Regions from separate parts of the Sphaerisporangium sp. NPDC051011 genome, predicted to be linked through region 1. Evidence: predicted binding sites of a transcription regulator. Region 1 holds the regulator's gene; the other holds the start of a gene.

Region 1 (5,723 bases):
GGAAGTACTTGGTGGTGACGATGTTGGCGGCGTTGACCGACCAGAAGTCGGGGAACTCGACGCCCCGCTGCTCGAAGTTGATCGAACCGTCCCGCCAGTTGGTCATGACGACGTCGCGGCGCTCCCAGCGCACCTGGTCGTACGGGTGCACGCCGGGCGTGGTGTGGATGCGCTTGATCTTCAGGCCCTTGGGGGCCCGCTTGCCCCCGCGCCCCACTGAGCCACTCACCGTCTCCGTCATGATCTACCCCTTCCGGGACCCCGTGGAGCCCTAATGTTCGGAACACATCCGCGCGCCGGTCGCATCCCCTGGCACCCGGGTCTCGGCGGATTTCCCGGCCTTCCCCGCGCCTTCGACCCGCCTGGTGTGTTGGTCGTCTCTGAAGTGTTCAGTCTTGTCCGGCGCCCCGGGAGGCGCGGAGCTGCTCGATCTCTTCCTCGAAATCGGCGAGGGTCTCGAAGCCCCGGTAGACGGAGGCGAACCGCAGGTAGGCCACTTCGTCCAGCTCACGCAGCGGGCCGAGGATCGCCAGCCCGACCTGGTGGGAGGCGATCTCGGCCGAGCCCGTGGCCCGGATGCTCTCTTCGACGCGCTGGCCGAGCTGGGCCAGCGAGTCCTCGCTGACGGGGCGCCCCTGGCAGGCGCGGCGGACGCCGGCGATCACCTTGTCCCGTGAGAACGCCTCGGTCACGCCGCTGCGTTTGCTCACCATCAGCAACACCGTCTCCTGGGTGGTGAACCTGCGCCCGCATTCGGGACACGTGCGGCGCCGCCGGATCGCCGCGCCGTCCTCGGTCGACCGGCTGTCGATCACCCGGGTATCCGGGTGGCGACAGAAAGGACAATGCACGTGTCGCCTCTCTTTTCTCGCGTTTCCCACTAGTTACCCGGTCGACGGCCCCGCGAATGGGGAGGTCCGAGGGTCGAGCTCGGGGAAAGTCCGCCCCAGGTTTCCGTATTCGCCCCACGCTCGCGAGCCCTTTCCGGATTAACCGGAATAGGCTCGCGCACGCACTGCGGATGCCCGCAGTACGCCGACGGAAACACAACCTATGGGTGACCGACAACGGTGTAAGTACTAGATGTTGTGGTCCAACCGTAGGAGTGACGCACCCATGAACGCAAGTTGGCGAGCCGCCCGACCGGAAACCGGCCGCCGATCAGGGCGAACGGCCGCGCCCCGGCGTGTCGCGCCCCAGCCCAGAGTCGGCGGCCGGACGCGGGCCTCCGGACGGATCTCGCGCGCGAGATCGCTCACCTGATCGACTTTCCGGCCTCGCGGGCATAAGATCACGAAAGTCGAACACGATATCGATCGAACTCCCGTACGATGTCGTGCGTCGGCCGGCCACAGAGTTCGTAATCTCTCGAACAGTTGTTTGATGACGATCTTCAACGGCGATATTGTCGCTGTGTGCGACGTCGGGAATACGGACGGGGAGCCGGCCGGGCGGGCATGGCGTGACGTGGCGGAGCGTCCCACGGGCGCCCGGCGATGAGGAGTTGAACATGAGCGAGCAGGAAGAGACGGGCACGGTCGTCACCGACCTTGCGGTGCGCAGGCGTGACTCCCTGGGCCTCACCCCGCGGCAACGCAAGATCCTTGAAGTGATCCGCGATTCCGTGCAGCAGCGCGGCTATCCCCCGTCGATGCGCGAGATCGGCGAGGCGGTCCAGCTCACCAGCACGTCGAGCGTTTCCCACCAGCTCACCGCGTTGCAGCGCAAGGGCTATCTTCGCCGCGACCCGCACCGGCCGCGGGCGCTGGAGGTCCGTCTGCCGGGCGAGCCCGCGCTGTGGGTCGACCCGGTCGGCCCGGGCGAGGAGGAGCCGCTGGTGAACCGCCCGACGGCCGCGTTCGTGCCGCTGGTGGGCCGCATCGCCGCCGGTGGCCCGATCCTGGCCGAGGAGCGCGTCGAGGACGTCTACGCGCTGCCCAGGCAGCTCGTGGGCGAGGGCACGCTGTTCCTGCTCCAGGTCGCCGGCGACTCGATGATCGACGCCGCCATCGCCGACGGCGACTGGGTGGTCGTGCGCCAGCAGCCGGTGGCCGACAACGGCGACATCGTCGCCGCCATGATCGACGGCGAGGCCACCGTCAAGACGTTCAAGCGCAAGGACGGCCACATCTGGCTGGTGCCCCACAACCCGAACTACGACCCGATCCCGGGCGACGAGGCCACCGTGCTCGGCAAGGTAACGGCGGTCCTCCGCAAGCTCTGACCCTGCCTTCCGGCACGCTCCGCACCAGGGCCTTCGAGGAGCCGGCCACCGCATGCCGCCGTGTCCCGCTCCCGGCGACCCGCGCGCTCCCCGGCCGCCGCGTCACGAACCCGCCTGAGCGTCACCCAGAGGTGACCGCTCAGGCGGGTTCAGCTCGTTTCGCGCCAGGAAGCCGTGGCGGCTCAGACCGTCCCGTCCCAGGACCGTCCGATAGCCCGGACGGTTCGCCGATGACGTCCGATCCGCTCAGGGGACGATGTTGACCAGCTTGGGCGCCCGCACGATGACCTTGCGGGGGTCACCGGACAGGTAGGCCCGCACCTTCTCCGACCCCAGGGCCAGCGCCTCCAGCTCGTCCGCCGAGATCGACGGCGAGACCTCCAGCCGGTCCCTCACCTTGCCCGCGACCTGCACGACGCACGTGACCGACTCCTGCACCAGCAGCGCCGGGTCGGCCGCCGGCCACCCGCCGTGCGCCACCGTGGGGCCGTGCCCGAGGCGCTCCCAGCCTCCCTCGGCGCAGTACGGCGCGACCAGCGACAGCATGACCGCCAGGGCCTCGGCGGCCTCGCGCACGGCCGGATCGGCGGCGCCGGGACCGGAGTCGATGGCCTTGCGCGCGGCGGAGGTCAGCTCCATCATGCGGGCCACGGCGACGTTGAAGCGGTGGGACTCGATCAGGCGGGTGACCTCGTCGATCGTCCTGTGCGTGACCTTGCGCAGCTCCAGGTCGCCGGTGACGGCGTCCACGCCGGGCGCGGAGGCGGCGCCCGCCTCGGCCATGACGCGGAAGGCCCGGGCCAGGAACTTCTGCGAGGCGGCCGCCGACAGGTCGGCCCAGTCGATGTCGTCCTCGGGCGGGCCGGCGAACACCATGGTCAGGCGGACGGCGTCCACGCCGAAGCTGTCGATCTGCTCGCCCAGGTCGACGCCGTTGCCCAGGGACTTGGACATCGCCTTGCCCTGGTTGATCACCTGGCCCTGGTTCAGCAGGCGCAGGAACGGCTCGGTGAAGTCGACCATGCCCATGTCGTGCAGGACCTTGGTGAAGAACCGCGAGTACAGCAGGTGCAGCACGGCGTGCTCGACGCCGCCGACGTACTGGTCGATCGGCCCCCAGCGCCGCACCCGCTCGACGTCGAACGGGCCGTCCTCGAAGCGGGGCGAGCAGTACCGCAGGAAGTACCACGAGGAGTCGACGAAGGTGTCCATCGTGTCGGTGTCGCGCTGGGCGGGGCCCGCGCACTTCGGGCACTCGACGTTGACCCAGTCGGTGGCGCCGGCCAGCGGGGAGACGCCCTTCGGGGCCAGCGCCTCGCCGCGCAGGTCGGGCAGCGTGACCGGCAGCTGGTCGTCCGGGACGGGGACCTCGCCGCAGTCGGGGCAGTGGATGATCGGGATCGGGGTGCCCCAGAACCGCTGGCGCGACAGCAGCCAGTCGCGCAGGCGGTAGTTGACGGCCGCGTCGCCGGTCTCGCGCTCGCGCAGGATCTCGGTGATGCGGGCGATGGCCTCGACCTTGGACAGGCCGTCCAGCGGGCCGGAGTTGACCAGCGTGCCCTCGCCGGGGGTCGCGACGCCGGTCTCGCCCGGGTCGGCCAGTCCGGTATGGACGACGACCTGCACGGGCAGCTCGAACTTCAGCGCGAAGTCCAGGTCGCGCTGGTCGTGAGCGGGGACGGCCATGATCGCGCCGTGGCCGTAGTCGGACAGGACATAGTCGGCCGCCCAGACCGGGATGCGCTCGCCGTTGACCGGGTTGACGGCGTACGTCCCCAGGAAGACGCCGGTCTTCTCCTTGTCGGTGGCCAGGCGCTCGATGTCGCTCAGCTTGGCGACCTCGGCGCGGTAGGCCTCCAGCGCCGGCAGCTGCTCGGGCGCGCAGACCTCTTCGGCCAGCGGCGCGTCGGCGGCGACGACGAAGAACGTCGCGCCGTACAGCGTGTCGGGGCGGGTGGTGTAGACGGTGACGGGCTCGTCGCGGCCCTCGACGCGGAACCGGACGTCGGCGCCCTCAGAGCGGCCGATCCAGTTGCGCTGCATGGTCAGCACGCGCTCCGGCCAGCCGCCCTCCAGCTGGGCCATGTCGTCCAGCAGGCGGTCGGCGTAGTCGGTGATGCGGAAGTACCACTGGGTCAGCTCGCGGCGCACGACCTCGGTGCCGCAGCGCTCGCAGCGCCCGGCGACGACCTGCTCGTTGGCCAGAACGGTCTGGTCCTTGGGGCACCAGTTGACCAGGCCGCCCTTGCGGTAGGCCAGGCCGCGCTCGTAGAAGCGGTTGAACAGCCACTGGTTCCAGCGGTAGTACTCGGGGTCGCTGGTGTGCAGGCGGCGGGACCAGTCGAAGGAGATGCCGTACCGCCGGAACGAGGTGGCCTGGGTCTCGATGTTGGCGTACGTCCACTCGGCGGGGTGGGCGTTGCGCTTGATCGCGGCGTTCTCGGCGGGCAGGCCGAAGGAGTCCCAGCCGATGGGGTGCAGGACGTTGTAGCCGCGCTGGATCCAGTAGCGGGCGACGACGTCGGCCAGGGCGAAGACCTCGCCGTGGCCCATGTGCAGGTCGCCCGAGGGGTAGGGGAACATGTCGAGCAGGTATTTGCGGGAACGCTCGTCGGCGGCGTCCTCACCTGCCCGGTAGGGGTCCAGTTCCTCCCACCGCGACTGCCACTTCGCCTGCAGCGCCTGCGGATCGTACTGCTCGTCACTCACGGCCCATGTCCCTCGGTTGACTCGGCGTGGATGGCTCGACCAATAAAAAACCCCCCGTGTCCACGAGGGGCAGCCGCGGCGACCGGTCTCAGCTCGGCCGACGCGGCCCGCCAAGAAGCAAGGTCCCGCCACGCATAGCTCAAGGGTAGCGCAGCCGACAATCTGTCTTCCTACCGTTTGTGCGGCACCCCCGCCGACTCAGGGGGAACCCCGCAGGAAACAGTCACACAGCGACCCAACGATGATAGATCCGTTGTGACCTCATATGTCCCTTTAGTTTACCCTTTTCGCCGTGGTGAACTCGTTCGAGCGGGAGCGCGGCCCGCAATTCCCCCAAGAGGGCCTGCCGATGCAGGATCCGCCGACCGATCCGACCGGGCTCCGGCTGCCGGAGGCTTTCTCGCATTCTCCTGCGAAGACCCCCGCTTCACATGAGATCATGCCCAGCACCCCCAATCCGGGCATGATGTCGGGAGGTTCGCCAGCAATGGCTCCTGAGCAGACCAGCCGGCCTACGCACCCCCCGGCGTGGCCTGAGAACCCTCCCGCGTGGCCCGACATGCCACCACCCCCGCCGCCGCCCTCCCCTTCGGTCTTCGACCCCCGGCCCACGGGGCCACAGGCGTACGAGTCCCGCCCGACCGGCCCTCAGACCTACGAGCCCCGGCCCACCGGCGCTCAGGGATACGAGGCCCGCCCGACCGGTCCCCAGACCTACGAGGCCCTGTCCACGGGGCCCCAGGGGTACGAGCCGCCCGGCGGATCCCGGCCGCAGGCCGCGTCCTACGTA
Region 2 (5,723 bases), on a different contig from region 1:
CCGACCATGGCGGCGGCGGTCGCGTAGGCGGCGAAGGCGCCGCCGAACAGCAGGACCACCCCGCCGAGCAGGGTCGGGGTGAGCACCGGGATGCCGATGTAGCGCCAGAACTGCCAAGCGGTGGCGCCGTTGTTCTGCGCCGCCTCGCGCCACTGCGGCCGCAGCCCGTCCAGGGCGGGGACGATGACCAGCACCATCAGCGGCACCGAGAAGTACAGGTACACCAGGGCCAGGCCCCAGAAGCTGTACAGGTTCCAGCCCAGGTCGCCGAGGCCGAGGCGCGTGGTGAGCACACCGGAGTTGCCGAGCGTCGCGATCCAGGCGAAGGCCAGCGGCACGCCGCCGAAGTTGGCGAGCACGCCCGAGGCCGTCAGCACGGCCTCGCGCAGGGCGCGGAACCGCGAGGTGACCACGGCCTGGGCGAGGAAGGTGCCGAGCACGGCTCCGGCGACCGCGACGAGCACGGACAGCTTCACGCTGCTGAGCATCGCCGTGAGGTACGCGCCCTGGAGCGACTCGGTGAGGTTGGCCACGCTGAGGGAGCCGCCCGCAGTGAGCGCCCCGCCGAGCAGGGCGGCCGCGGGGATGCCGAAGGCCAGGCCGACGAACACCAGCAGGGGCAGCGCCCCGGTCCAGCCGGCGGAGCGGGCCGTGGCCCTGCCGCCGCCCCCGCCCCGCTTCTTCAGGGGGAGGGGGGCGGGGGCCGTCGAGGTCGTCTCAACCATGTGGGAGGGAGTGCCGGGCCGTCAGCCGGAGACCGCGGCGCCCCAGCCGGAGGCCAGGACTTCCTTGGCCTTGGTGACCTGATCGGGGGTCGGGAAGGTGGGCGTTCCGTCGACCTTGGGGAGCTTCTCGACCAGCGCCGCGTCGGCGGTGCCGTCGGTCTGCATCGCGGGCAGCAGGACGGCGCGCGCGTACCCCTTCAGGTAGAGGTTCTGGCCCTCGGGGCTGTAGATGAACTCCTCCCACAGCCGCGCGGCGGCCGGGTGCGGGGCCCACTTGTTGATCGCCTGGGCGTAGAAGTTGGCGTACTTGCCGTCGGAGGGGACGGTGACCTTCCAGTCGACGCCCTTGGCGGCGAACTGGTCGGTGTAGCCGGCGTTGAGGTAGTCCCAGTCGATGCTGATCGAGGTCTCGCCGTTCTGCACGGTCGCCGGGGTCGACTCGACGGGGTTGTAGTTGCCGGCCGCCTTGAGCTTCTTGAAGAAGTCGAGGCCGGGCTGGATGTCGTCGAAGGAGCCGCCGTTGGCGAGCGCGGCGGCGTACACGCCGGCGAACGCCGAGCCCGACTTGGTCGGGTTGCCGTTCATCGCGACCTTGCCCTTGTACTCGGGCTTGAGCAGGTCGGCGAAGGTCTCCGGGCAGGTCTTGATGCGCTTGGCGTCGCAGCCGATGGAGACGTAGCCTCCGTAGTCGTTGTACCAGGTCCCCGCGGCGTCCTTTTGGCCCTCGGGGATCTTGTCCCAGGTCTGCACCTTGTACGGCGCGTAGAGGCCTTCCTGGCTGCCGCTGAGCGCGAACGCCGTGCCGACGTCGAGCACGTCGGGGGCGCGGTCCTGGCCCTTGCGGGTCTTGACGGCGTTGATCTCGTCGGAGCTGGAACCGTCGGGGTTCTCGCTGTTGATCTTGATGCCGTACTTGTCGCCGAACGCCTTGATGATCTCCCCGTAGTTCGCCCAGTCCGGCGGCAGGGCGATGACGTTGAGCTGGCCTTCCTTCTTGGCCGCCTCGACGAGCTTGTCGAAGCCGCCGAGGTCGGCCGCGGAGGTCGCGGTCGCGGCGGAGTTGCCGCCGGCCGAGGTGGAGGCTCCGGTCTCGGCGCCTGTGGTGGGCGCGGAGCCGCAGGCCGCGGCGAAAGAAGTGGCGACGGTAAGGACGGCGGCGAGGCCGGCGATACGCGCTCGTGATGAGTGCACTCTTGCTCCCACTTTCGGAGGTTGTGGGAAGAAGATAGGGGGGCCGGGACAACGGCTCGCGTCTACTCTCCTACGCGTGGGTGTCTTTGTGTGAACAGGCGGTGACGTATCCGATCGCACCTTTTCACGATCGAGGCGCCAGGACAGTGGCCTGGTGGTGAGGTCTTTCCGGGGTGTGCTGATTTGCCCTCGGGACTCTGGGAACGTATGTTCGAAGTAGCACCACCCGTCTTCCCCCGGGTGCTCCAAGTTCCAGAGGCCCAGGGAGAAGAAGCGCCATTGAGCAGAATCTACGGCGATCCCATCGAGGTGTGGACGCGCGACGGCGAGCCCGCCCGTTTCGTCTGGCGTGACCGTCTCTACGTCGTCCGCCGCACCCTCGACCACTGGGTGACCTCCCGCGAGTGGTGGAAGATCTCCGAGGCCGACCCCGGTGAGCGCCGGTTCTGGCGGGTGGAGGCGAGCCCCGGCAAGGACGTCGGCACCTATGAGCTGCGCTTCGACACCGCCAGCGGCGGCTGGCTGATGCTCAGGGCGTGGGACTGATGTTCCCCCACCTCCACGTCGCGTCCGCCTACTCCCTGCGGTACGGGTCGGCGTTCCCGGCCGCTCTGGCCGTGCGCGCCGCCGAGCACGAGATGGACGTCCTCGCGCTGACCGACCGCGACGGCATGTACGGCGCGGTCAAGCACGTCCAGGCGTGCGCCGGGGCCGGGATCGCGCCCGTCGTCGGCGTCGACCTCGCTCTCGGCGAGCCCGGCGGCGGACTGCACGGCGACAGGCACAGCGACAGGCACAGCGACCGGCACGGCGACGACGGCGACCGGATCACCGTCCTGGCCAGGTCCGGCGGGTGGGCGCACCTGTGCCGGCTCACCACCGCCGCCCACCACGCGGGGGAGCGGGGCGAGCCCCGGGTGACCCGCGAGCTGGTCGGACAGCATGCCGGGGAGCTGCTGGTCATGCTCGGCCCCCGCTCCGACGTCGGCCGGGCGGTGGCCGCGCGCCGGGACGAGCACGCCCGCGCGCTGCTCGCCGCCTGGCGGGCCGTCGTCCCCGACGTCGTGGTCGAGGTCGTCGACCAGTTCGGCCACCGGGACGCGAGCACGGCCGCGCGCATGCTCGCTCTGGCCGAGTCGGCGGGTGTGCCGTCCGTGCTGACCAACGCCGTCCGCCACCTGGAGCCGGGGGACTACCGGGTAGGCGACGTGCTGGACGCCGCGCGCAAGCTCGTCCCCCTGCACCCGCGCCACCTGGAGCATTCCGCCTCGCACGCCTACCTCAAGAGCGGCAAGGAGATGTGGCACGTGGCCCTGCGCGTCTGCGGCGGCGACCGGGGACGGGCGACGCGGCTGCTCGCCCGCACACGGGAGGCCGCCGGGCGGTGCGTGCTGGACCCGCTGGAAGTGCTCGCGCTGCGCGGCGGGCGCGAGCGGCTTCACCTGCCGGAGGTCGACGGCGATCCGGTCCCGCTGCTGCGCCGCCGGTGCGAGGACGGCCTGGCGGCCCGGGGGCTGGAACGGTCCAGCGAGGCGCGTGAGCGGCTGGAGGACGAGCTGCGCGTCATCGAGCACAAGCAGTTGTCCGGATATTTCATTGTTGTTTCTGACATAACGGACATGATCCGCGCGATGGGCGTGCGCTGCGCGATCCGCGGCTCGGGCGCCGGCAGCCTGGTCAACTACCTCATCCGCATCGGCGAGGTGAACCCCCTCGACCACGGCCTGCTGATGGAGCGCTTCCTGTCCGAGGGCCGCGAGGGCCTGCCCGACATCGACGTGGACGTCGAGTCCGCGCGCCGCCTCGACTGCTACCGCGCGATCCTCCAGCGGTACGGCGAAAGCCGCGTGGCCTGCGTCTCCATGATGGAGACCTACCGCGCCCGCAGCGCGATCCGCGACGTCGGAGCCGCCATGGGCCTGCCGCCCCACGAGATCGACGTCATCGCCAAGGCGTTCCCGCACATCCGGGCCAAGCAGATCCGCGCGGCCCTGTCCGACCTGCCCGAACTGCGCGACAGCGGCCTCGGCGCCCACGCCCTGGGCACGATGTTCGAGCTCGCCGAGAAGCTGGACGGGCTGCCCCGGCACATCGCCCTGCATCCGTGCGGCGTGCTCGTCGGCAACTCCGGGCTGCGCGACCGCACCCCCGTCGAGCGCAGCCTGCTGGAGTTCCCGATGAGCCAGTTCGACAAGGACGACGTCGAGGAGGCCGGGCTGCTGAAGCTCGACGTGCTCGGCGTGCGCATGCAGTCCGCCATGGCCTACGCCCTCGGCGAGATCAAGCGGGTGGACGGCGAGGACGTCGACCTCGACCGGGGCGTCCCCCACGACGACCGCGCGACCTACGACATGATCCGCACCGGGCACACGCTCGGCTGCTTCCAGATCGAGTCGCCCGGCCAGCGCGAGCTGGTGGCCAAGCTGGAGCCGCGCACGATCCACGACCTCATCGTCGACATCTCCCTGTTCCGCCCGGGACCGGTCAACTCCGACATGGTCACCCCCTACCTGGAGGCCCGGCACGGCTGGCGCGCGCCGCGCTACCCGCACCCGAAGCTCAGGCCCGCCCTGCGCGAGACCCACGGCGTGGTGATCTTCCACGAGCAGGTCCTGAAGATCGTCGACGCCATGACCGGCTGCGGCCTGTCGGAGGCCGAGAAGATCCGTCGCAAGCTCTCCACGCCCGAGGGCCGCGACGAGGCCCGCGCGTGGTGGGAGGACCGCGTGCTCCCCGAGTTCGACCGCGCGACCACCGACCGCGCCTGGCAGGTGCTCGACGCGTTCGGCTCGTTCGGGTTCTGCAAGGCGCACGCGGCGGCGTTCGCCCTGCCCACCTACCAGTCGGCGTGGCTGAAGCGCCACCACGCGGCCGCGTTCTTCGCCGGGGTGCTCACCCACGAACCGGGCATGTACCCCAACCGGGTCATCCTGGACGAGGCCCGCCAGTGCGGGGTCGCCGTCCTGCCGCTGGACGTCAACGCCTCCGGCCGGCAGTGGCTCGTCGAACGCTGCCCCCCGCCCCCGCCGCCGACCGGCGTCCCGCCCGAGCAGGACCCTCCGCGGCGCGTCGGCGAGGGGTACGGCCTGCGGGTGCCGTTCTCGTCGGTCAAAGGCATCAGCGAGGCCGAGGTCGAACGCATGGTCGCCGGACAGCCCTACACCTCGCTGGCCGACTTCTGGGAACGCGCCCGCCCGTCCCGGCCCGTCGCCGAGCGCGTCGTCCAGGTCGGCGGCGTCGACGCGCTGCACGGCCTGCACCCGGGCGGCCCGCGCTGGCGTCCGGGCGAGCTGACCCGGCGCGACCTGCTCGCCCAGGTCGGCGTCCTGGAACGGACCTCCGCCACGGGCGTGCGGACCAGGTCCAGCGCCCGGCGGAGCGCGGCGCGGCGCGGCGAGACCGAACGCGGCTGGACGCGCCCGGGGACCTCACCGGACGCTCCGGCCACTCCGGACCCTGTGAACGCGGCCGCCTCCGCCGTGCAGATCCCGATGGGCTTCACCGAGCACATCACGCCCGGAGAGCTGCCGGAGATGACCGCGGCCGAGGCCGTGCAGGCCGAGCTGGAGATCCTCGGCATGGACGTCAGCCACCACATCATCGCCTTCCACGAGGACCTGCTCGCCGCTATCGGCGTCGTCAGGGCCGGCGAACTGCTCACGATGCGCAACGGCGCCGAGATCCTCGTCGCCGGGGTGAAGGTCGCCACCCAGACCCCGGCGGTGCGCTCCGGCCAGCGCGTGATCTTCACCACCCTGGACGACGCGACCGGCCCGATCGACCTCACGTTCTTCGAGTCGGTGCAGG

What was found. The regulator LexA, encoded in region 1, represses DNA repair genes until DNA is damaged. The targets are predictions, from matches to a motif close to TCGAACANNTGTTCGA.
Region 2: a site for LexA is predicted at 2,116-2,131, ahead of AB0H21_RS31535 (DUF6504 family protein). Genes of this name have one in related genera too.

The regions. Positions count from the first base shown of each region.
Region 1 is NZ_JBFAGG010000001.1:879,361-885,083, forward strand. It holds gene AB0H21_RS03825 (vitamin B12-dependent ribonucleotide reductase) at 1-241, opposite strand, end outside; gene nrdR (transcriptional regulator NrdR) at 390-851, opposite strand; gene lexA (transcriptional repressor LexA) at 1,511-2,224, shown strand; gene leuS (leucine--tRNA ligase) at 2,471-4,933, opposite strand; gene AB0H21_RS03845 (hypothetical protein) at 5,493-5,723, shown strand, end outside.
Region 2 is NZ_JBFAGG010000016.1:86,976-92,698, reverse strand. It holds gene AB0H21_RS31545 (ABC transporter permease) at 1-725, opposite strand, end outside; gene AB0H21_RS31540 (ABC transporter substrate-binding protein) at 747-1,916, opposite strand; gene AB0H21_RS31535 (DUF6504 family protein) at 2,196-2,462, shown strand; gene dnaE (DNA polymerase III subunit alpha) at 2,462-5,723, shown strand, end outside.